DNA from 3 places in the Bacillus salitolerans genome. Region 2 is predicted to be linked to each of the others. Evidence: riboswitches for the same ligand, from Rfam matches in the RefSeq annotation. Region 2 holds a riboswitch; each other region holds the start of a gene.

Region 1 (6,187 bases), on a different contig from region 2:
AATTAGCACCTATATATGGTTGCCGGGTTTCAATGGGCCAGTCCCTCCACCGCTCTTGATAAGAAGTTTATAGAATTTTCAAAGAGTGTAATTATCTTTCCTTTTGCCTGACAGAACACAACTCCTGCTCCAGTATTTTCCCCCATTTTTCAAACTCGACAAGAAAACCATCGTGCCCGAAGGCAGTCGGAATCACATAATGAGACGCTACTCCATTTCTTGCTTGGTATAAGGTAACCAATTCTTCTAGAAGATTAGCAGGATATAGTAGGTCATCCTCAAAGCTAAAGGCAACAATTTTTGATTGAAAAAGTTCTACTGCCTCTCTCCACCCCCCACGATTAAATCCAATATCATGATGATCCATTGCCTTCAGTAAATACAAATAACTATTCGCATCAAAACGATTGATAAATTTTTCACCTTGATACTTTAAATAGGATTCTATTTGATACGTACTGTCTTTAGAACTTTCACCTCCTATATCACATTTTTTTCGTTGAAACCTAGTATTGAACTGTCCTGCAGAACGATACGATATCATCCCAATCATTCTAGCTATTCCCATACCATTCCTTGGATTTTCACTATAGTTACCATCTACCCAATTAGGATCACTTGTAATGGCATATCGTGCAATCGTATTAAAGGCGATGCTATAGTCGCTTACATATGGGGAAGTAGCTAACGGAATAAGCAGTGGTGCAAAATTCGGGTACAATATCCCCCATTCCAAGACTTGCATTCCCCCAAGAGAACCGCCTATTATTGAGTGAACCTCATGAATTCCTAAACTCTTCAATGCAATATAGTGACTCCTTACGATATCTCTTATAGTAATTGACGGAAAAGATGAACCATACTTCTGTCCATCCCCGTTATTTGAGGTGGGTCCTGTTGAACCATTACAACCTCCTAAGACATTAAGTGTAATTACTTGCCATTTCTCAGTATCAATGTTATTTCCAGGTCCGATTAATCCTGACCACCAGCCAGGATTTTTTAATGACCCAACGGCATGTTGGTTACCGGTTAGAGCATGACAGATTAATAGGATTGGTGCCCCTACACACCCTACTCTTTCGTACGCTATCGTTACGTTGTTAATCGTTTCCCCATGTTCAGTTTGGAAGTCACCAATCCGTATTTCCCCATTTTCAAACTCAAGTGACCTTCTCGTCGTTAACAACAACCTGCCTCCTTTCTCAAACTAAAAAAGCCCTCTTCACAAGAAGAGGGCATCATTCAATCTACTCTTCTTATCTGCCAAAGCCATAAAGCTCCGCAGGAATTGGCACCGTGTTTTCAACTAAGAAAATCGGTTGCCGGGTTTCATAGGGCCAGTCCCTCCACCTCTCTGGATAAGATACTTTATTAAATTTTCTGAATAAATATTGATATGAATATAGCACATCTTTTTTCGACCTGTCAAACCATTTTTTTAACTTTCTTACAATAACATAATCCTATCTTTTTATTTATGCTGATAATTCAATGTTACATAATGCAAATAATGACTCCACTAATAAGATGTCTTTAAATGATCCAGTAATTTTCAGTTGATTTCTACTTTCAATTTTTCTTAATCTTTCTTTCCCCATCAAAAATGATTGGATACAAGTGAGGTCACCTTTTATCCAAAGGTCTGTTCTCTCCTGACAATCATTAAACACTTCACATCCTTGAGACGAAATCTTTAAGAATAATAGATCATATCCTGATTGAAATGAAATATACAACGGATTTACCGGGAGAATAGGTTTTAAATTTGGTTGAATTAGAACTACCTCTGTGAACTTTTCAAGTAATAGCTTCATGTATCTCAACCCTTTCACTTTTAGCTTACATACACCTTTCTACATATGAACGTTATCTACCTTTATGATTCGTTCGACAGATTATTAACCCTTACCTACGCTTCTACAATAAATGGTATATTTCCCAAGAAATATGTTACATTGTGTTATATAGTCGACACATTTCATTAGAATATACAAAAATTGAATATTTCCTGAGAAATATGTCAAATATTGCATAAGGACCATAGAAAAAATCAAGATGTATTCACTATTTATACACAGGTACGCTCTTGATCGCAAGTCACTTCTACTACCAATCTAATTGCCTTATTTGATACAGAAACTTGTATAGCACCAAGCCCTTACTAGTTGCTGATAGCATAGTTTTTATATGCAATATACTATTTGTACAGAAACAGAAGGTAACATTAGGTTCCATCATATTTTATTTTCTAGTAGCTAAAAAAGAGAGTTCACCTATAAGATGAACTCTTTTTCAATCAAGCACTATATGTTTGACCATATATTTTCTCTTTCAGCTGCTTTCTTGCACGGTAAAGTTTGATTTTAACGGTTCCTGATCTAATATCAAGTTTGTCAGCGATTTCCTTCTCTTTCAAACCATTATTTACTTTATGATGGATGATCGCTCTTTGATCAACACTAAGTAGTTTAATCTCATGTTCAACTCTTTCCTTTAATAAATCACACTGTACTTCATCTTCTAATACGTACTTTTCTGAGATTTCACTAAAATACTGATCTATATCTTCAATCGAGACATGTACTCTCCTACTCTCTTTTCGAATCGCGTCTATAGCGGTCCTCTTTGCAATGACGGTTAACCAGGCACCCGCCTTTTCTGTAGCTGATATCGTATCAAACTTAACAAATGCCTTTATGAAGGTATCCTGAACAATGTCCTCCGTTAAATAATGGTCCCTTACCATTGCAAAAATGGTATTATACAACTTCTTATAAAAGGTTTGATACATTCCTTCACAATTCATTTTTATCGCCTTCTTATTTGAGTGAACTTTTTATGAAACTTGGCACTTTACCTTCTTTAAAACTCATCATTTCGACAATTTCGTTATTATCGAACACGAATGCAATGAAATATTGTCCCTCTAATTGATGTGTAGACTGTTCCCATGCCTGAATAATTTGTTCCTTGTCTGTGATTGTTAGTACGTCACTTTGTTTCTCAAGGTAATTAAGGAGGCTTTTAGGTGATTCTTTGTAAAAGAAATCCTTTAGTTCTTGACTACTTTTAATGATCAGTGCTTTTTGAAAGTCATTCCCTATGATGGATGCCTCTTCAAATTTATCATGCTCCTTTAACCAACTAATTGTATTGTAATAGTATGACTGCAAAGAGTAGTGCTCAAAATAGTGACGAGTATAACCATTTATCTGTGGTTCTTCCTGACTCTTTAAGCCCACTTCTACATTTGATAAGCTTCCCTGTTGATTTTGTATTTGATCATACGTCAGGCTTTCAATATCCTTTTTGAGTGATTGTAATAACGTTTCGATCTCCTCTTCATCAGAAATTGATACCGAACGAGATACAGGTCCACTTGGTGACAGACGTATTGTCTCAACGTCGCTACTGCTTAAATTTAGTAGATTAAAAGCAATCTTTTTATATTCTATTGATTCATAGATTGGTTTTAAATAAGAAGCATACTTTTCCCCTGCTTCAACGGTATATTGACGAACCATCTTATTCCCATTCTTTAACTCATAGACGATGAACACATGTCTACCTAACTGCTTTGAAGAATCAATATCTACTTCTTTCTCACTAATAATTTTTTCATGTAACCTAATAACGGATTCTATATTTTCTCTATCTTGAAGATAATGAATATTTTCAGTTTCTAAATTCATGTAGTGATATGCCATATCATTAAGATATATTCTTTCTATATCATCAATTTCTGGCGTTCTTTTTTCATAGCCCGTAGCATCAGAAATAATGAGAATGAATATACCAGCAACTACTATTGAATAGTAAGCAAAACCTATAATATTAATTTTTATTCTCCATGTTTTCTGTAAAATCATATCTGCAATTAGATATCCGATAATTGCTCCAACAATATATCCAAATATAGTCCATCCTATTGATTCCTGTACTTCACCAAAATATAATCCTGCAAATAACATGAAGCAAAATGTAACCCCATACTTAAAGATAGGCTTCAATACTGCAAAAACAATAGGACTTCCCGCACTTTCCAAGTTCCTTCTCTTATATAACCATATAGCTATAACGTAAAGTAATAATGCTATAACGATATAACTAATAATTTCAACATTCGTTGGAGAGAAATTTTGAATATCTAGTATTCTAGTAATGGGTGAAAAATACTGTTCAAATATTTTTTTAGTGTAATAATCACTTGCGTAACCATATGTAAATTCACCAATATGAAAACCCACTAAAATACTAATTCCAACAGGGAATAGTAAAAAAATATAGGTTAACACACCCTGTATTATGGAAATTCCTGATAGAGTACCAATTAATGTTCCAGCGGAAAAAAACAGCAAATTTAATGCTAATATGATAAATGCCCAATGAAATATGGAACCTAAGCTATAATATTCATCTAATTCCATGATTGGCTGCATCACCATCATTAATATAGTAATTAGCAAGACAGGTATAACAAGTATTCCAATTCCTAAAATATAATGATGGTTAAACAACGCTCCTCTTCTCATTGGTAGACTATGAAATAAATCAGAGGATTGCTTTACTTGCATAAATCTAAACATAAAAATGGCTGTTAGTATCGGTATTCCAAGCATAAGTATGATTTGAATATCATTATTATAAGAAAAAAGATTATCTACTATATAGTATTCCCGTTCAGGATATTCACTTGTTTTTATCATAATGAGTCTAAGTGGAATGGCGAATAAAAGTGCTATAAAATAAATAGCCCCTATCCACCCTGAACTTCTCAGACCTTGCAGTATTATTTCTTTATTAAACCAAGACGTTCTGGATTGCATATCCAACATCCCCCATTTCATAGATAAATATTTCCTCTAATGTAAGAGGAAGCATATCAAAGATAACTGGATTGTATGTTTGAAGGTGTTTATAGATAGCTTCTTCTTTACCTCGTACTATTAGAAGCAAGACACTACCTCGTTTTTCTCTATAAAGAATCGTTATGTCATTTGTCATTTCAATCTCATGATGATCTTTGAAAGCTATTTGTATTTTATGGATATCTGATTTTAAATCGTCTAAATCCTTTTCTAATAACACCTGACCTTTATGTAATATACCCACACTGTCACAAATATCTTCCACTTCTCTAAGATTGTGGGAGGAAACAATGATTGTCATTTTCCTATCGGCCACATCTTGAATTAGTAAGTTTCTAATTTTCTTTCTCATCACAGGATCTAAACCATCAAACGGCTCGTCTAGAATTAAGATCTCTGGCATGGATGAAAGTGCAATCCAAAATATAACTTGTCTCTGCATTCCTTTAGATAGTTTTTGAATTTTCTTGTTAAGGTCAATTTCAAAAACAGCTTTTAGATTTTGAAACCTCTCTTCTGACCAAGTAGGATAGAATGTGCTGTAGAAGTTTGCCATTTGACGGACCGTATATTGTGAAAAGAAATAAGGCGAGTCTGGGATGAAGAATAACTTTCGTTTTATTGTATCGTTTTCAAAAACAGACTGACCTTCAACTGTTATAGAGCCATGATCCTGTCGTAGTATCCCTGCTATTGTTCTTAACAGTGTCGTTTTTCCTGCTCCATTAGATCCTAGTAATCCATATATTGAACCTTTCTGAATGGCCATACTAACTTCCTTAATTCCTTCTGAACCCTCAAACATTTTGGAGAGGTTATTCACTTGAATCATTCGTCATACCTCCTCTACCGATTTCATCCACTTCTTCAAATATTTTGAGAATCTCATCCTTTTTCAATCCTAGAAATAATGCCTCTGAAAATAGTTTGACTAACTCTTGCTTAACTTTAATAATCTTTTCTTGATTAATAACTGTAGTTGCATCACTAACGAAGCTCCCTCTTCCCGGTACAGAATATATATATCCTTGTCTCTCAAGCTCCCGGTAGGCTTTCTGAATCGTATTTGGATTTATCGTAAGCTGTTGTGCAAGTGTTCTTACTGAGGGGAGTTGCTCATCAACTTTTAACATATCATTCATAATAAACTCCTTTAATTTTTCTACAAGTTGCTCATAAATCGGTGTTCTACTTCTTACATCAAGCTCAAACATAGCTACCTCCCGAACCCGTTCTATCCGTACTATTTGTGTTAGTACAGTTAGTATTATAATTCAATTCTTTATGTTTGAAAAGACCCAAAAATTAAAAATTTC
Region 2 (13,984 bases):
CCTTCTTCTACTGTTTTAATTTCTATTCCTAACGTTTCAATTAATGTATTCTCTAATTTCATATTTAGCTCCCTCTCTTTCTCTTTTCCAAAACATTCGATATTCATTTATAATTTCCTTCTACGATTACTTTGCCATCTAACTTTTCCAAACATAAAATCTAGCTCCAATCAGTGGAGGTTTTCTCATCCTCCACTGATTGTTAATTGAGGCCCGCATGATATGGTCACTCAGACGTCGCCACAGAAAGTGGCGATCTTACTATTATCGGGTTCTTACTGGTGTTTATCCCCCACTTAAACTTATTCGAATCTTCTAAAGTTTTGAAGTAAGGTCTAGCGCTAGTTAGGCGGGATAAACATGTCTTTAGTGGTTATTCTAATATAGAATTCCACCAAAAAGGAGGGCTTACGAATGGATATACGTGAGGGATTAATTCCAACAGTATTAGGTACAGCCGTTACAGCCACGGGGTATGCCTTGAAGCAAAATCGAAAGGTAAGTCCGATGATTTCGAACACCATCTTTGGTTTTGGCTTAGCACATGTTGTGCTAGGTGCGATTGATTTAGTAGAACATCGCCGGTAGGAATTCAAAAAGCGAGCATTATGCTCGCTTTTTACTTAATAAGTGAATCTTCAATCAGGTTTTTCTTATTCTCCACTGATTGTTTGTTTTGGCCCGCGTGATGTGGGTCACACAGACGTTCCACAGGATGTGGCGAACTTAGTCTGTGTTCCTCTTATCGCAGGGTTCATACTTGCGTTTATCCCCCACTTAAAAACTTCTTCGAATCTTCTATAGTTTTGAAGTATGGTCTTAGTGCCAGTTAGGGCGGTATAAAATCCAAAGTTGTAAGTAGGTGTTCTCAATGATGGAATCTTGTAAAGAAATTCTCACTTCAATGAATTAAGGTGAACCGTTTTCATCGATTTTTTGTCTGGTTCCTTCATAGAGTGGATTTGATTTCCGCAAATCATATTCGTCTCCATCATATTCCGTAAAATGGATAATATCTTCTCTCGCACCTCGTTCACTTGCATCTCTAACCGTTCCTAAATCATCTCTTTCACTCATAAATTTCCTCCTTATGATGAATCTTGGATTGTTCAAGGGTTTTCTGGTACAAGTGGCTTTTCCAACCATCCATGATTAAGTAAGATGTTCACTCCATCCTCTGCATGTAACTTCCTTTCCTATATTAATTTACGATAATATTTTCCTCAATTACTTAAGATATATCCAAAAACGAACAAAAGACTCAGGCAGAGAGAATGTTCTGGCATAAAAAAAAGGGGCGTTTGCCCTTTTATTCATGACAGGTTATTTGACCTCGAGTAGATCGTCGCCACTTCATCTTGGCTGAGTGCTGGAGCTGGATTCCAAGTCACTAACCCATTCTCTTACTTTCTAAATCATTAAAAAAAGAAGGGACGCTTCCCTTCCTACATTTCATGAATCCACATAAATACCTTTGCTACAAGTTCATCTGCAATTTCACTTGTTTTTGTTTTTTGAATCGAGTCTTTCATTTCTTCTTTTACTGAGGCTAAATAATCATAAGGTAGTTTATAAGACCATTGTATCGCTGGAACTGCGATAATGAAGTACTCTTCTTTTTTGTCTTCGTATATGTAAGTATGTATAAGCTCTTTATGATTTTCAAACGCTGCTTTTCTTATTTTCACAGTAAACCACCCTTCCTTACATTTTCTACCTTGCGGGATATTCTGACTTTAATAGTGAATAGACAACTGTATCATGGTATTGTTCACCATCAAAATCAGTTTGTCTAAGCACTCCATCCTTATGGAATCCATACTTTTGTAAGAGCTTGCTTGAACCAACATTACCGGCAAATATATCGCCTACTATTCTGTTTAACTGTAGGGTATGAAAACCATATGATAAAATCGGTTCTAAAATTTCTGTCATCACCCCACTATTTTGAAATTCCTTTTTGATGACTACGCCCATCTCTGTTTTTTTATGCCAAGTATGCAATTTATGAAAACGGAACATCCCAATCACTTCTTCGTCTCGTTTATTTAGGATGACCCATGGTATTTCTTTATTTTGGGTAAAATTGATTAAACTCTGTTCTATACTCTTCCTCATATCCTCTAACCTTTCGATAGGATGGGGAGTAATATACTTCATCGTTTCTTTGTCAGACATAAACGAAAATAAAGATGGAGCATCCTCAATCATCATTCCGCGCAACAAATAGCGGGTTGTTTCAATAATTGGTATCTCAAGTTCTTTACATTCCATATCTTCACCTCTTTATCCAAACCTTAAAGTGCTCCCTCCAGGTAATACTAGAGAGTTCACTTACTTCTATTATAACTATTCACGTTTAACAAGTCTCATTTGAAGACCATCCTTAATTCGAAGTGACAGTAAAGGCTCCGGTAGTACGTGATCGTTTGGATTAGCTAACCTTAACTTAAACTTCTGACTAATCACTACAAACACTAATACAGCCTCCATCATGGCAAACTGACTTCCAATACACCCTCTTGAACCTGCACCAAAGGGAAAATAGGAGTAGCTTTGAATGGATGAAGCCTGCCTTTTTTCAAATCGTTCTGGGATAAATTTCTCCGCGTTTTCAAAATAGGCGGGATGACGATGTATGGCATATGGACTTATAAGAAACGAGCTTCCTTTTGGAAACGAGTATCCTGCGATGCTAACATTGGCATTTGCTTCGCGTAAGATGATCCATGCTGCTGGGTAGAGTCTAAGCGTTTCTTGGAATATTTGTATGCTATATGGAAGTTTGGAGAGATGTTCAAACGTTGGGGGTTCTCCTTTAAGAACAGTATCAATCTCTTTCAATAACTTGTCTTCAACATTAGGATGCTGACTGACTAAATACCACATCCATGACAGAACATTAGCAGTTGTTTCATGCCCTGCAATTATAAAGGTTACAACCTGATCCCTAATTTCTTTTTCCTGCAATCTTGTTCCATCCTCATATCGAGTATGTAATAACATAGTTAATAAATGCTCTTCTTTATATTTTTTGCCTAGCTCAATTAATTGATGTGATAAATGATCGAGTACTTCAATACTTTGTTTATAGCGTTTATTACTTTTGGTAGGCCATTTTTCTAAGAAAGGGAACGGCCAAAGTAATAGCTGGGCCGATTTATCAATAATATTATTGACAGCCGTCGTAATCTGCTCCTCTTCTCGATTTATATCTGCTCCAAACATTGTCTTTACAATAATCCTTAGCGTTACATTCATCATGTCTTGACTTATTGTTCGTACCTCTCCATCTGTCCATGACGAAATTAGGTCATTTGTATAATCCGTCACAATTGTTCCATATGAAGAAATTCTTCTCTTATGAAAGGCTGGTTGAATTCGTTTTCTTTGTTGTTTATGGGCATCTCCTTCACTTGTTAGTAATCCATTTCCAAGGGTCTTACTAAAAATTCGGGATGAGTTTCCTTTTATAAAGTACGGATCCTTTGTTGTTAGAATTTCTTTTACACTTTCAGGATGATTAATGACATATGAAGGTTTAGGGACCGTTTTACTGATGGCAACAATGTCCCCTAATTTCAGCTGATCATATAGCCATTTTAATGGGTCTTTTCTAAAGTTTATGTAATTCATGATTTGTGGTCCTTGTATACTAGCTAGCTTTACCAATTTACTCCTCCACTTTCACATTAAATTCGTTATTGCTTATATTCAGCTTGATAGGAATTCTCACCTGCATGAACAGACAACAAGGTGTCAGCATAGCCAACCAATCGATTGACCAATTCGTCTGCGATTCCATAGACAAGTGGTGCATTCGTTGACGTATGTAATGTAGGGTCATCGAAAATTACGGTTGTGTGTATGAAGATTTCTCGGTTTCCTTGTAAATCATAATGGATAATTACCTTTCCTGCCGCACCACCCGTTTGAGGATCTTGAAAACTCGGTATGAAAACATACCATTCCTCTGATGTATACGATCTGAAATTTTTCGTAAACGACATCGCCTTAATTTCATGTTCTAGACGGTCTTTCAATTCCGGGTGAAGGACTTCAGAGATTTTCTTCTTCATCGTATCACTCCTTTTAACAAACTTTTTATATCATAGTATCTCCACTTGGTTTTGTTCGATAAACATAACTCTCTCTCTATGTCCTCTTACTACGTTATCATTTTGCCCGTTACTGAATTACTCTATCAAATAGAAGGTGTCTCTTGACAATACAAAAACAAAACAAGGAAACCTATTGATATGGTTTCCTTGTTTTTATTGGCTCTTTATTTTTTTTTGTTATTTCCCATCATCTTAGAAATAGTTGAAGCATCAATATTTTGTTTCTTATTTAATAGCGTCTCCACAATTTTATCCTCGGTTTGCTTGGATACATTTTTATTCGCTAATTTAGATACTTGGGCAATTAAATTTCTAAGGCCCTTTTCATTTGAAAGGTCTGAGGACTTAACCGAGTTCGCAACTTTCATGATATCATCCATTTTTACGCCCGTTTTCTTTTCTATACCTTTAAACAAGTCACCCATTTTTTGAAAACCCCTCCTTTCCTTCGTTTGGTGTATTCTATTCAAAAGAAGAAAAAAAGGACTAGGCGTCTGTGTCAAGAACACATGGTAATTTGTAATATTTGTAAAGTGCTGCAAAATATTGGTATACTTATCCTGTAAAATAGTATAGAGATATTGTATTTTCTTGGGAGGCGTCAATGACATGACACATACAAAGACAGAAATTCAAAAGAAACAAACATTTTTACAAACTGGCGGAATGATAAAAATCCTCCTCCTCCCTTTTCTTCTTACGCTGATATTTTTATCCCTAGTATTCTGGCAAAATTTAAGCCTAGAAAGAAGCTTACCAAGCGAGGGCTGGAGTAGAACGATTTCATTACATGGGGAAGTTGGGATGAGTCCAGCTTTTGTCTACAGTGACGAGGCTGGCATCCATATTTATAGTCATAATGACCATAAAGTAACTCATTTTAATGCAACAGATGGATTAAAGGTTAAGAACAAAACTGAACTACCTGTAAAAATTCCAGCAATGGCTCCATTCTGGGCAAAAGACAATAACGTACTATTTTTACAGAATCATAGTATAGTTTTTTTCAACGGCGAAAAAGAAGAGGTTCTTCTTGAAGGTGTCGATGGTTTTAGTACAAGTAGTGATAAAATGATGTATTGGCAGGATAAGAGAATTTATTCTCTAAGTACTACTACCTTTGAAGGAACACTTGTAGGGGAAAGTGAATTTGAGATTGATAGTATTTCTGTCGCGGATGAGAGTCCTTCATTCTTGGTGCTTTCTGACCGAACAACACGGGTGCTAAAGGCAACTCTCTTTCAGCACAATAACGGTACCTTTACACCAACACCCTTATTTACAGTTGATGAAACAGGTGTCGAAGAATTTACAGGTCTTGATTTTATCGAAACAGATTCGGATATTCATATACTTTATTCAACCTTTAGTATGGCTCAGCAGAAAAGAAATTACAGAACGTATTTTGCTTCACTTTCTAAGGATCAAGTACAAAATGGCGCCGATTTTAAAGAAATGCACTATTATGATGACAAGACGAGAGAACGTATTCGAAAGCCACGTTATCCCGAGTTATTCCTAAAGGATGGACAACCAACTGTCCTCTTTTCAGCCGAGGGTTCAACAGTTGGCAAAAGAACGGCTGTAAATATTTATGAAGCAGTTCAAGTGGAAAGCAACTGGTTATCAGAGAGAAGAAGCACCTCGAACAGTGTATCTGTTGAACCTGCCCCTATAAATAGTGAAAATGTCATCTGGTTAGATTTTTCTGGTGAACAGTACGCGATCGTCGGATCAACAACAAATGAAGAGGCTATTGCTCAAAGTCTTAAGATTACTGACACCGACATCAAGTCAGCTTCTTCAGCTACCTTAACAAGTGTGTTCACAGGCTTTTTAATGTTATTTTTATCAATCATGTGGATTATCTTTCCTACCGTTTTCCTAACGATTATTTTCTTTAAGGATAATGAATTAATTGAAGGCAAAACAAAATGGGTGGAATACACAAGTGTAGCTCTATTTGTTGCTGCACAGTTATTATTCCATGAAAAATTATTTAATCGTTCTTTCTACTCATTAGCACCCGATTACTTAACCTTTAGTGGGAGCCAGTATATGATTCCCATCCTATTAGGTGCACTTTGTTACGTTATCACGATGATTAGTCATAATAGAGAGTGGGGAATAGTCTCAAAAGTTTCTTACTTTATGGGAATAAATATATTATTCATTATGATTCTTGTAGGACCTTATACCTTGTAAAAAGAACAGCGTTTGCTGTTCTTTTTTACACTTTTCTTCTTAAATGTATGAATGTAACTGCTAGTGCTAATACGAGAACTGTTCCCTTAATGATTTCGAATGTATAGTAAGGGAAGTTTAGCATGGTTAACCCATTCAGCAACACTCCGATTAGAACTGCTCCAAAAAAAGTTCCGATTACATTCGGCTTACCCGCTCCAAATACAGAATAGCCAACAAAGACAGCAGCAACAGATTCCATTAATAGTGGTGCCCCTGCATCAATTTGCCCCGAGCCAACTCTTGCAGCGAATAAGATACCACCTAGTGCCGCAAAAGCCCCTGACAATACATAGGCAATTGTTCGTATTTTGTTTACTTGAATACCAGACAATCGAGCAGCTTCACGGTTTCCACCAGTAATGTACAAAAGGCGTCCCCACCTCGTATAATTCAGGAAAATATGAACGGCACCTACAGCAAGTACCATAATTATAACTGGCACTGGGATCCCTAGAAGTCGTCCTTGTCCAATCCATAAAAAGGATTCATAAAATGATCCAGGTGCGGCCTTTCCATCCTCTAAAGGCATTTGGTTATAGATGGAATAACCTTTTGTATAGGTGCGATGAATTCCACTAATAATGTACATGGTACCTAATGTAGCAAGCAAATCCGGAATCCTAATTTTTACGATGAGGAGAGCATTAAACAGTCCAATGAGGCCACCGACGAATAGAGGCCCAATGAACACCAACCATAGTGGATATTGATACCACACCATTAAGGTTGCGACAAAAACAGTTGTAATCGATACGGTTGAGCCAACGGATAAGTCAAATCCATCTACAATAAGCGAGAAAGTAACTCCTATTGCTACTAGTGTTACAATTGAGATGGATCTGAGGATATCCGCAATATTATCATACGTAAAAAAGTATTCGTTCACGATTGAGAAAAATACGATTACTGCCAATATCACGAGGATGGCTCCATATTTAAATGAGAACGACATCATTTTTTCTTTCATGCTGTGTGTTCCTCCTCTCCACCGCTTGCATAATACATAATTTCCTCTTGACTAGCTTCCTCACGTAGTAATTCCTTTACAATTTTTCCATCACACATAATATAAATACGACTAGCAATTCCTAATACTTCTGCAATTTCACTTGTGAAATACAAGATTCCCTTTTGTTTACCAGCAAGTTCTCCTATTAATCTGTAAATCTCACTCTTCGCCCCTATGTCAACACCCTTTGTAGGCTCATCAAACATGTACACAGCTGCATCCGTTTTTAACCACTTGCCAACAGCAACTTTTTGTTGATTTCCACCACTTAAGTGACCTACTACCTCATAGGAATTCGTTGTTTTAATTTTTAGCTGGTTAATCATACTTTTCGCATGCCTTAATTCTAACCCTCTACTAATAAAGCCTAGTTTGGTCATCTTAGACAGTATGGGGAGTGACAAATTTGTGTTAATGGACTCCTCTACTAAAATTCCTTCTTTTCTTCTTTCTTCAGGTACGAGAACAATTCCATTTTGAATGGCTTGTAATGGGTGGACAATTGATAATTTTTTATTCCCCTTGAATATCTCTCCAGTATATGTGGAGTAAGCCCCGTATATCGCCTTAGAGAGCTCTGTTTTCCCAGCACCAACTAACCCTACAATACCAACAATTTCCCCTTCACGAACATGTAGATTGACTTCTTTTACCTTTTCACCTGAAAGATTAGACACAGTAAGTAATGATTTCCCAGGATTTGAATGAATGATTGGAAATTCTTCTTCAAGGCTCTTTCCTAACATGTTCTCAATTACTTCATCAATTGTTGTGCTAGAAGTAGGAATTGTCACAACCTTCTCTCCATCACGCATTACGGAGATTTGATCACATATTTGGAATACTTCTGGAAGTCGGTGCGATATAAAGATACAACCAACACCTGTATCTCGTAATGTTTTCATAATGGTAAACAGTCGTTCTGATTCATCTGCGCTTAACGGCGCGGTTGGTTCATCAAAAATAACAATTTTCGCCTGCTCCTTTATGGCTCTAGCAATTAAAACTAACTGTTTTTCAGCTAGCGATAAATCTTCAACCTTTTTCTTAACAGATAAGGAAAATCCAAGCCTCTTTATAATTTCCTCTGCTTCATGATAAAATTTCTTCCAAGATATCCATAGCTTTCGATTTCGGTCTGTTTGCCGATCTAACAGTATATTCTCTGCCACGGTTAGATGAGGAACTAAGGCTACATCTACCTCTTGATACACACATTGAATGCCCAGTTCTTTTGCTTGTTTAGGATTATTCATTTTTACAGGTTTATCGTCTATGAAAATATCACCACTATCAGCTGTATAAGCACCAGACAGGATTTTCATTAGTGTACTTTTTCCTGCCCCGTTTGCACCCAGCAACGCATGGATTTCACCTTTTTTAATAGAAAAGTGAACATTTTTTAATGCAGGTACTGATGAAAAAGATTTATTCATTTGTTTCATTTCTAGTACGTTCCCCACAAACAATCACTCTCCTTCATAACAGGAAGTCCAATCGTTATTTCGACTGGACTTCTTATATTCTTATTTACTGCTCTCAAGCTCTTTAATATAGTCTGTATACCCTTGCAGACTATTTCCCCATCCTTCTACATGTTCATGCAGCTGGTCTGTCGTAATATTCTCACTTGGAAGCTGTGTACGCTCAACAAACACCGGCTCTAGAATAACCTTCTCTGGCGTATCATCACCATGTATCTTTTGGTATAAATAACGTACTTGAATACGACCAATATCTGTTGGATCAACAGCTGCAGAAGCAACCCATGGACTATTAGGATCTTGAATCATTTGCAAGTCTTCATCACTTAAATCGATTCCATATACTTTAATTTCAGTCCGTCCCGCTTGCTGGATTGCTCTAACGGCACCTTTTGCAAACTCATCCCATGCTGCCCAAACCGCTGTAATATCACCTTTATTCGGATATTGTTTTAATATTGCTTCCATTTGTGCCTGTGTATCTAAAGCGGTGTTGGCAGTCGCAGCACCAAAAGCTGCGATTTCATTAATATTTGAATATTTTTCTAAAAACTCTTTATATGCAACTTGACGACGCTCCATTGGGGCAAAGCCAGCCACCCAAATTTTTACGATATTTCCTGTTTCTCCAGCATCTTGTGCAAGTTTTTCCAAAGTCATCTCAGCCATCTTTTGATCACCTTGCTCTAATACCGTCACACCATCCACTACGATATCTGCATCAAACACAACAACTGGTATTCCTTTTTCAGACGCTCTCTTAACACCACTTTCAAGAGCTTCCTTCGTACCATGATCAATTAAAATTCCATCAAATTTTTGGTTAATGGCTGCATCTAGATTGGAGGCCATTTTCGCTAAATCACCATCGGCTGTAAAGACAGTTACTTCCCCGCCAAGCTTCTCAACTTGATCCTTTACTCCCGATATGTATTGGGAAGAAAATGTCCCTAAATTAATTTGCATGATAAGCGCAATTCGTTTATTATGTAACGAATTCTGCTCTTGGTCCCCACTTATTTTTGTGTCTGTTGATGTATTCGAAGAGCTACATGCTGATAAAAGACCTAGCAATACAGTTAAAAGTAATGTATAAATCAGACTCTTTCTATGTTTCATTCCCCTTACCCCTTTTCTCTTATTATCAAATTAACGCATTAAAGTTTAAGTGTACAATACTTCCTAATTTCCTCCCCTTCCTTCCCGATGAAAACTTTCCAATCTTAAATCATGGACGCTAAAAAGCCTCTTTTCCATAGAAAAGAGGCTTACCAAATACAAGGATTTCGGCAACCTCTCATCTATCAGGAATTCCTTCCTGCAGGAGTTAGCACCTTTCCGTAAACGGTAGGTTGCCGGGCATCATCGGGCCAGTCCCTCAGCCATCTCTTGATAAGAGTTGTTTTCGCTTTATTTTTTTTTGTGATTAATTAGCATAATAAAATGTTTGCACCACTTTGTCAATAAAGAAATTTAAATAATTTGAATTTTTTGCTGGTTATTGTTTTTCGTTCGATACCATAACGCCCGAAACTAATAGTTTTCTTAACTCTTCCACATGATGAACGATGTAAGTAGGAGTACACTTTTTTAATTCGTCTTCTGATCCATACCCATACGTTACACCGATTGAATCGACTCCTACGTTTTTTGCCCCGATAATATCATGCATACGATCACCAATCATTACTACATCTGAATATGATGAGACATTTAACTGTTGCACGATATATTCAATAATTTCAGTTTTAGCACTGCGAGTACCATCTAGATTACTTCCTACAACTAACTTAAAATAGTCCCGAATAGTAAAATAATCTAGAATTTGGTTTGAGAAGACTGTTGGTTTGGATGTAGCAACTACTAAAATGACTCCGTTATTTTTAAGCTCTGATAACAGAGAAGGAATTTGCGGGTACAATGTATTCTCATACATCCCTTTTTCTTTGAATCTTTCCCGATAAAATTCAATTGCAAGTTTTGTTTGATGTTCATTGAAACCATATTTACTAGAAAAGGTTTCTTGCAGGGGAGGACCAATGAAGCAGTCTAGTCTATTTAAATTCGGTTCATTTATACCTAGTTTATTTAGGGCATATTGAACCGATTTTGTAATCCCAACCTTCGGATCAGAAAGTGTGCCGTCCAAGTCAAATAAAACAATCTTATATGTACTCACGTTAAATCCCTCGCTTTTCTACCAATAATACCCTATTACTGTTAATTATACTATGTATATAAACTTCTAGTTTAGATAGACATCTCACATATCATTAGGTAATGTACGGACCTATTTGAAACAAGTATCAATGAAGACTTTTATACTATCTTAATATTGAAGAAAAGGCTGCTTCCAAATCATAAGAATTTTTTAAAGTTGTTACCTTACCCACTTGGGAGCTGGAGCTAGATTTAGCAGTAACATTGTATAAACTAAACACCAGAAACTTTCTTAACTTAAAAAAACCACAGGAAAGCATTGCTTCCTGTAGTCTAATCTTGATAAGAATATTCCATCCAATGTTCAGTGTGTTTGAGTAATTGGTCAATATCAATTTCTTTCATCATAAAACATGAACATTCTTTAGCTATATCTGTTGTATCGTCGAGAAGTTGATCTATATCACGCCAAAAGAACTTCACGGTGAGCCTCCTTATAATCCATCTGATTTATGTCTCAATGCAATAACTTTCGATAGTAAGCCTGTATTTATGGGGGTCTAGGAACAAAAGGCGCAAGCCCCCGTTTAGCCTCAGGAATAGCAAATGTTCCTAAATGAGAAAAAGGGTGCTTTCCCCTTTTACTCATTTAGGGTTATTTGACCAAGGAAAAAGTGATTTTTCTTTCTCCCTCGAGTGGCAGGGTGATGGAGCTGGGTTCCAAGTCACTAGCCCATTCTCTTGCTAAAAACTTTTATACTTTCGTCATAATTAGATCAGCTCTTATGATAATTTTAAATGATTCCCTATTTTTCCAATATAATTGAATTGCTATTTTACTTATTTCCATGCTATTCTAATAGAGCGATGAGCTGAATTGTGTAAGTCGACGGACATACCTTTTAGGTTAAATGCACGATGTGGCGTGCAGTCTTTCGCCTCAATACGCAAAAAGACACCTTTGGTGTCTTTTTTTCTTTTCATACATAGAAATAATAATTACGGGATTTAGGTGAAGGAATTGGACTTTCAAATATTGTATCTATCATTTTATGTCATAAAAGTAGAGGGCAGCGGTGAACATGCCCAAAAAAGCTATAAACATTTTCAAACATTAGATGAATCTAGTTATGAGAAAAATGCCTTGAAGGATTTTCTTGATGGAGAGCTAACAAAGATTGTAAAGCGAAAAGTGGAACGCCATCCTAAAACCGAACTAGTTCCAACAAAGGTAGGCTACTTTATTACTGCTGAAGGGCATGAATTAGATTCAAATCCTAATTACAATCTATTTAATCGTGTTCGCTTTGCAGAGACGAAGGAAAAATTTAAGGACGAAAATGAAAAATTTGCACGAGCTTATATTGAAACAAGCGCTGTTCGAGAAGGCGTATTTATTATAGCCACTGCCAAACTAAGAAAATATTTCGATGATCCATTTGTATTTATCATGAAATGTGACTTTGAGCCAAAGGTAGCTTCGATATCAGATGAGTCTACACTTATTCGAAATGTCGAAATGGCCATTACAACAAAAAATATGAAGTCCATTCAATACCCCTATATGCCTGAAGAAGGAATGCTAGAGGAACGAGAGTTAAAGATTCACCAGTCCTCACACGCTCGTTATTTTGAGGATTTCTTGAAGTATGTGGAATATGGACAATCAATGCCCGAAATTGTAAAGACACAGGTTCTTGGAATGGTTCAACAGCATATCGAGGAAACGTATGAACCAGAAAGTGAGTCTCGCCAAAACTTTGAAAATGCAATGGAGGTTTGGGCATCTAGTCCAAAGCGTGAGCTACAAGAACGATTTACTAGTGACCAAGTTATCGAGGCTGCTTCTCAAATTATTGAGCACACACCAGAAGTAGATTTAAGCTTTAAGTTAGATTCAATGCAAGTAAAAGCCCTACTTGCTGATTTCGGAGAAACGATTCATATTGCAAAGGTCAATGGTCGTTATGTTGTTGTCCTTGAAGGAGACTCTATTTTATTCGAGAAAGGATTTACCCCACTTGAGTTATTAAAACCGGATGATTTGCATTCTGTAATTGAGCGGATTGAATCAAAAGGGCAAAAATAAAGGTCGGTCCACCGATCTTTATTGTCTTTCAATTTTGGTTGTTTGGGCGGTACTTGCATTTTGGTGCCCAGTAGTTACACCTAGTTCGGCATAGATGTCACTGTTTGACCCGTAATTGCACGTATTTGACCGGTATATTCACAGATTCGACCTGTATTGACGATTCCAGCACGAACTTACCCGAGTTGTTGGACCATTTCGCTTGTATATACCTCGGTCATAGGACAACTTTCGATCAGGTAAGCGATCTACATATTGGCATAGTAAAAGGGATCTCTACTTAAACGAGATCCCTTTACAATTTATCTAGTTTTTGCTCTCTTTTTTAAATATAGTATGACAATCCAAATGAACAAAAGAGCTAGGATTACATAGACAATGTTTGAATAGATGTCCATATAATGAACGATGTCTTCCCATGAAGCTCCAACTGCTGCTCCTATATTCACTAAAGCAATATTCCAAATTAGTGTTCCAAGTGTGGTGAAAATAAGGAATATAAAAAAATTCATGTTTGACATACCTGCTGGAATCGAAATAAGACTTCTTATTAGCGGAATCATTCTGCAAAAGAACACGGTCCAAACCCCATATTTATCAAACCATGCATCTGCTTTATGTATATCCTTTTTCGTTAAACGTAAGATATGACCCCATCTATCTATAATTTTTTCTAATCGCTCCACATCAATAAGTAAACCAATTCCAAATAATATAATGGCACCTAATACAGAACCAATTGTTGAAAAGATTACGACCCCGGTAATTGTCATTTCCGTTTTAGTCGTCATAAATCCACCGAATGTCAAGATTACTTCAGAGGGAATCGGAGGAAATAGATTTTCTAATGCAATTAACAGGAGGATTCCAACGT
Region 3 (6,187 bases), on a different contig from region 2:
ACTCTAGAATTGGAAACCCGACTGTTGATGTGCTTGAAAAGAGAATCACTCTTTTAGAAGAGGGGGTTGGTGCTGTTGCTACCTCTTCAGGTCAGGCTGCAATTACGTTAGCAATCTTGAATATTGCACATGCAGGCGATGAGATTGTAGCGGCTACTAATTTGTATGGAGGGACCTATAATTTATTTTCCACGACTTTTCCGAAATATGGAATTAAGGTTACGTTTGTAGATTCTTCCAACCCAGAAAATTTTAAGAAAGCCATAACTAATAAGACGAAGGCGGTATTCGCCGAAACGATTGGAAACCCGAGTTTGCAAATTCTTGATATTGAAGCAGTAGCCAATATTGCACATGAGGCAGGTATTCCTTTAATTGTGGATAATACTTTTGCCACTCCGTCGCTTTGTAAACCATTAAAATGGGGTGCAGATATTGTTGTTCATTCAGCAACGAAGTGGATTGGAGGTCACGGAAACTCCATTGGGGGGCTCATTGTAGATGGAGGGAAATTTAATTGGAACAGTGATAAGTTCCCTGGATTCACAGATCCAGATCCTAGCTATAACGGCTTACGTTATATAGATATTGGTGAAGCGGCGTATATCATTAAATTGCGTGTTCAGCTATTACGAGATTTTGGTTCATGCTTGAGTCCTTTTAATGCATTTCTACTTTTGCAAGGGCTTGAAACACTACAGCTCCGAATGGAAAAACATGTTAAAAACGCAAAGGAAATAGCACAATATTTAGTGAATCATCCATCAGTTGATTGGGTCTCATATCCAGGACTTAAATCTCATGAATCGTTTGTTCTCGCAAAAAAATACTTAATAAAAGGTCAGGGGGCAGTGGTTGTCTTTGGAATTAAGGGTGGCAGAGACGCAGGTAAGAAATTTATTGATTCGCTTGAACTATGGTCCCACTTAGCCAATGTTGGTGATGCAAGGTCCCTTGTCATTCATCCAGCTTCAACTACACATTCTCAATTAACTAGTGACCAACTAATAGCAACCGGTGTGACTGAAGAGTTAGTACGTCTGTCTATTGGTCTTGAATCCGTGAGAGATTTAACGAATGATTTAAATCAAGCACTCATTCTTGCTTCTGGTGTGTCTAATGAAATCAGGAAAGAGGCAACAGTAGATTGATAGTTACAAGAATACTATAAAATTATTTTAAAATAGGTATTGACGATTAAATCATGCACATGCTAAGATTACCTTCGTAATAATTTTTCCTTGAGTGATTTAAAGTGCTAATTGAATAAAGTGTGTATGCGTACACAACTCTTATCGTGAGAGGTGGAGGGACTGGGCCCTATGAAACCCGGCAACCGTCAACAAGATGTTGAAATGGTGCCAATTCCTACAAAGCGTTTGCTTTGGAAGATGAGAGAGAGGAAACGAATGTTTACCCTTTCTGTCATATTGCAGAAAGGGTTTTTTGTTCTAATCTAATATTTTTCCTTTTACTAAAGGAAAAATATGATACGACGATGACACTATCCGTAGTAATTCGATAAAGATACTTAGGGAAAGAAGGTGAGGAAAACATGATTGCATTAAAGAATATAAAAAAAGTATTCTCTTCAAAATCTGGGAAGGTTACCGCGGTGAATGGAATTAACCTGGAAATAGCAGAAGGAGAAATATTCGGAATCATTGGGTATAGTGGAGCAGGGAAAAGCACACTTATCCGAATGTTTAACCAGCTAGAAAAACCAACAGATGGATCAATCATTGTCGCTGGAAGAGATATGGCTAAGATCAATGGCAGAGAGCTGAGACAGGCAAGACAGGAGATTGGTATGATTTTTCAGCACTTTAACTTGCTTTGGTCTAGAACGGTAAGAGAAAATATAGCCTTCCCATTAGAGATAGCTGGTGTCCAAAAACAGGAGCAAGTAAAGAGAGTAAATGAACTGATTAAGCTTGTTGGCCTTGAGGGGAGAGGGGATGCCTATCCTTCTGAGCTAAGTGGTGGACAAAAACAACGTGTTGGAATTGCACGGGCATTAGCCAATAATCCAAAGGTACTACTGTGTGATGAAGCGACTTCAGCTTTAGATCCTCAAACAACCGATTCCATCCTAGATTTACTAGTCGACATCAATGAAAGACTCGGACTCACGATCGTGCTTATCACTCATGAAATGCATGTCATTCGTAAAATTTGCCATCGTGTTGCGGTTATGGAAAATGGGATTGTCGTTGAAGAAGGCGATGTGTTGCAGGTGTTTAAAAATCCACAGGAGCCTATTACGAAGCGTTTTGTCGGTCAACTAACTGAGCCAGAAGAAACGAAGGAAACGGTTGAACATTTACTTCATCGTTATCCAAATGGTCAGGTCATTCAGTTGACGTTTGTAGGAGAGGGAACCGAGCAGCCAGTCATTTCAAATGTAATTCGTAACTTTAATATTACGGTCAATATACTTCAAGGGAAAATTGCTCAACTACAAACGGGAGCCTATGGTGCATTATTTCTTCACATTGATGGAGAAGACACTGAAGTAGAAAAAGCTATTTCTTATATAAGAGAGCAGTCAGTCGGTGTGGAGGTGATTTCAAGTGTTTAATCAACTTCTACCAAATGTAAAGTGGGACAAAATGATTGATGCTACTCTGCAAACACTTTATATGACAGCTGTTTCTGTTCTAGCAACATTTGTATTCGGGGTAATTTTAGGACTCCTATTGTTTTTAACCGGTAAAGGGAATTTATGGGAAAACAAAACCGTCAACCAAACGATTGCTGGAATCGTCAATATCTTCCGCTCAATTCCGTTTATTATCCTTATTATACTGTTAATTCCATTTACGAAGTTTATCGTTGGAACGATGCTAGGATCCAATGCAGCTTTACCGGCGCTCATCATAGGAGCAGCACCGTTTTATGCAAGAATGGTAGAAATTGCACTTCGAGAAATTGATAAAGGAGTCATTGAAGCATCGAGGGCAATGGGAGCAACGACCGGAACGATTATATGGAAAGTCTTACTTCCAGAGTCAATGCCGGCACTCGTATCAGGAATAACGGTTACAGCCATTGCGTTAGTCGGATACACGGCGATGGCAGGTGTTGTTGGAGCGGGTGGTCTTGGAAACTTAGCTTTCTTGGACGGATTTCAACGAAATCAAAATGATGTAACGCTAATATCAACGATTTTCATTTTAATTATTGTATTTATTATTCAGTTTATCGGTGACATTGTCACATCATCTATAGATAAAAGATAAAAAATAAGGAGAGAAGACAACATGAAAAAGATTTTAACATTTGTTAGTTTAGTAGCAGTATTATTTACATTAGCAGCTTGTGGCGGTAACGAAGGAAAGTTAGTGGTAGGAGCTTCAAACGTACCACACGCTGAAATTTTAGAACAAGCAAAACCAATTTTAGCAGAAAAGGGAATTGAATTAGAAATCATTCCTTTCCAAGATTATATTTTACCAAACAAAGCATTAGCTGATGAAGAAATCGATGCAAACTATTTCCAGCACATTCCTTACTTAGAAGCACAAATTGCTGAAAATGAATATGACTTCGTAAACGCTGGTGGAATTCACATCGAACCTATCGGTGTATATTCACAAAAATACAAAAGTCTAGATGAACTACCTGATGGAGCAACAATCATTATGAGTAACTCTGTTGCAGATCATGGACGTATATTAACAATGTTACAAAGCCAAGGGTTAATTACTCTAACAGAAGGTATCGACACAACAACAGCTACAGTTGATGATATTGCTGAAAATCCAAAGAACTTAGTATTCAAGGCAGATGTTGAAGCAGGCTTACTTCCACAAGTTTATAATAACAATGAGGGGGACGCAGTGCTAATCAACACAAACTACGCAATTGACGCGGGATTAAATCCATTAAAAGATGCCATTGCGATAGAAGGACCAGATTCACCTTATGTAAACATTATTGCTGTACGTACTGGCGACGAAAATCTGGAAGCTATTAAGACACTAGTTGAGGTACTTCGTTCTGAAGCAATCCAAAGCTTTATTACAGAAAAATATGAGGGTGCAGTAGTTCCTGTAAGTGAATAAAACTTTGATCACGCCTAAGCAAAATGCTTAGGCGTTTTATGTTCGCCCAGCATGGGCGAACTCTAACGGGTGAAAGTCCCGAGTACGACCTTGTAGCGGTAAGTACATAGCTAAAAGCAAGGGTGTCCACGGTGACGTGGAATCTGAAGGAAGCTCGAGGCAAACCTTCGGTCTGACGAACAGAAACCATATAAGAGGCAACGTATGAGGATAAGACTGCATAAGAAGTCAAAGTCCGATAGCTACTGTATCATACGGTGTATATATGGCAGATGGATGAAGGGAAAGAGTTCGCACCTTAACTGGGGAGGTCTCACTGGTCTACACCAAACCCTTGTAGTGATACAAGACTGGATAGTGAGAAGTCAGCATAAGCCGTAGTAGTGGAGATATCTAATGAAAGTTAGAAGGAGCGAAGGGCCGAACAATTTTATCGTTATAGAAATCTCGATTGGGAGAGGAAATAGACCACTGGCACAATGCGGAAAAGTGGATACCATTTCTACGAGAAGGGAAAGGAAATAACAAGCATGTATGAAAGAAAACTACTTGATGAGATTCTTGATAGAGACAATCTTAACCAGGCATTTAAACAGGTGAAGAAAAACAAAGGTGCAGCAGGTGTCGATGGTATGACGGTAGATGAGTTGGAGGGATATTTGGCAATGAACAAAGCTGAGATTATCCAACAAATCAGAGGGAGAAAATATCAACCTCAACCGGTTTTAAGAGTAGAAATACCGAAACCAAATGGGGGGAAACGACTACTAGGTATACCTACCGTCATAGATAGAGTCATTCAACAAGCAATAGCACAAGTTCTCACCCCTATGTTTGACAAGGGTTTTAGCGAGTATAGTTACGGATTCAGACCCAAACGATATGCAGAAATGGCGATCTTACAAGCTTTAGAATTCATGAATGATGGCTACGACTGGATAGTGGATATAGACCTCGAGCGTTTCTTCGACACAGTACATCACGACAGACTAATGAATCTGGTATCAAGAACAGTCAGTGACGGAGATGTGATTTCTCTTATTCGAAAGTTTCTAGTGAGTGGTGTTCAAATAGATGAAGACTACAAAGAAACCGTAATAGGTACTCCGCAAGGAGGAAATTTATCTCCACTACTAAGCAATATCATGCTTAACGAACTGGATAAAGAATTAGAGAACCGTGGTCTACACTTTGTACGTTATGCAGATGATTGTATTATCCTTGTGAAAAGTGAGATGGCAGCCAAACGAGTGATGAGGTCTGTGACAAAATTCATTGAGGAAAAACTAGGTCTAATTGTTAATGTCGAAAAATCAAGGGTTATCACACCGAACGAGCCAGATATGAAATTCTTAGGGTTCGGCTTCTTTAAAGACAAGCTAGCGGAGGTATACAAAGCTAAACCTCATCATAAGTCAGTAGAATACTTCAAATACAAACTTAAACAATTAACTAGGAAGAATTGGAGTGTTGGGACGAAGTACCAAGTGGAGCGTATTAATCAACTAGTTAGAGGATGGATTAACTATTTTAAAGTTGGTTACATGAAAACTTTGCTTAGAAACATTGACTCCCACACAAGATTTCGACTAAGAATGTGTATTTGGAAGAAGTGGAAAACAGCGAAGAATCGCCGAAAGAACCTGATTAAGCTAGGGATGAATTGGAATAATGCATATAAATATAGCCACACAAGCAAGGGTGTGGCTAGAATCGCCTATTCGTGGGTACTTACTACAACTATAACAAATAAGAGATTAGCCGCTTTCGGTCTAACCTCTTGTGTTCAACACTACAATAAAGTACATGCTTAGAATAAAATTGAACCGCCGTATACGGAACCGTACGTACGGTGGTGTGAGAGGTCGGAGGTTAGTCACCTCCTCCTACTCGATTATATTATTGTAGGATAAGAAAACGTTGTAAGTATACAAAGGAACGGGATAAGTAAAGTAGGATCCAAAGCGAGCTAGGTAAAAAGATACAGTGGTAAGTAAAAAGGAAGTACAGGTAAGTAAAAGGAGAAACGAGGAAAGTAAAAAGTCAAACGAGGTAAGTAAACAAAGGAAGAGGTAAGTAAAAAGGAAGTACAGGTAAGTAAAAGGAGAAACGAGTTAAGT

The links. Region 2 has a riboswitch for S-adenosylmethionine ahead of ACFSCX_RS07705 (sugar ABC transporter substrate-binding protein). Riboswitches for the same ligand answer to the same signal wherever they lie in the genome.
Region 1: another riboswitch for S-adenosylmethionine. It lies ahead of metX (homoserine O-acetyltransferase MetX); the one in region 2 lies ahead of ACFSCX_RS07705 (sugar ABC transporter substrate-binding protein).
Region 3: another riboswitch for S-adenosylmethionine. It lies ahead of ACFSCX_RS14255 (methionine ABC transporter ATP-binding protein); the one in region 2 lies ahead of ACFSCX_RS07705 (sugar ABC transporter substrate-binding protein).

The regions. Positions count from the first base shown of each region.
Region 1 covers NZ_JBHUEM010000022.1:7,101-13,287, forward strand. The annotation lists SAM riboswitch class I at 1-65, opposite strand, end outside; gene metX (homoserine O-acetyltransferase MetX) at 92-1,189, opposite strand; SAM riboswitch class I at 1,257-1,368, opposite strand; gene ACFSCX_RS14270 (hypothetical protein) at 1,479-1,817, opposite strand; gene ACFSCX_RS14275 (RNA polymerase sigma factor) at 2,300-2,809, opposite strand; gene ACFSCX_RS14280 (DUF6449 domain-containing protein) at 2,823-4,829, opposite strand; gene ACFSCX_RS14285 (ABC transporter ATP-binding protein) at 4,804-5,703, opposite strand; gene ACFSCX_RS14290 (GntR family transcriptional regulator) at 5,687-6,085, opposite strand.
Region 2 covers NZ_JBHUEM010000008.1:12,718-26,701, reverse strand. The annotation lists gene ACFSCX_RS07760 (hotdog fold thioesterase) at 1-62, opposite strand, end outside; gene ACFSCX_RS07755 (asparagine synthase) at 415-588, shown strand; gene ACFSCX_RS07750 (hypothetical protein) at 910-1,077, opposite strand; gene ACFSCX_RS07745 (YueH family protein) at 1,446-1,688, opposite strand; gene ACFSCX_RS07740 (GNAT family N-acetyltransferase) at 1,714-2,274, opposite strand; gene ACFSCX_RS07735 (cytochrome P450) at 2,350-3,672, opposite strand; gene ACFSCX_RS07730 (hypothetical protein) at 3,702-4,079, opposite strand; gene ACFSCX_RS07725 (stage VI sporulation protein F) at 4,286-4,546, opposite strand; gene ACFSCX_RS07720 (hypothetical protein) at 4,731-6,326, shown strand; gene ACFSCX_RS07715 (ABC transporter permease) at 6,352-7,335, opposite strand; gene ACFSCX_RS07710 (sugar ABC transporter ATP-binding protein) at 7,332-8,822, opposite strand; gene ACFSCX_RS07705 (sugar ABC transporter substrate-binding protein) at 8,904-9,980, opposite strand; SAM riboswitch class I at 10,156-10,260, opposite strand; gene ACFSCX_RS07700 (HAD family hydrolase) at 10,360-11,040, opposite strand; gene ACFSCX_RS07695 (hypothetical protein) at 11,355-11,504, opposite strand; gene ACFSCX_RS07690 (DUF3900 domain-containing protein) at 12,043-13,110, shown strand; gene ACFSCX_RS07685 (DedA family protein) at 13,413-13,984, opposite strand, start outside.
Region 3 covers NZ_JBHUEM010000022.1:635-6,821, reverse strand. The annotation lists gene ACFSCX_RS14260 (O-acetylhomoserine aminocarboxypropyltransferase/cysteine synthase family protein) at 1-1,151, shown strand, start outside; SAM riboswitch class I at 1,290-1,398, shown strand; gene ACFSCX_RS14255 (methionine ABC transporter ATP-binding protein) at 1,556-2,581, shown strand; gene ACFSCX_RS14250 (methionine ABC transporter permease) at 2,574-3,242, shown strand; gene metQ (methionine ABC transporter substrate-binding lipoprotein MetQ) at 3,264-4,067, shown strand; gene ltrA (group II intron reverse transcriptase/maturase) at 4,598-5,881, shown strand.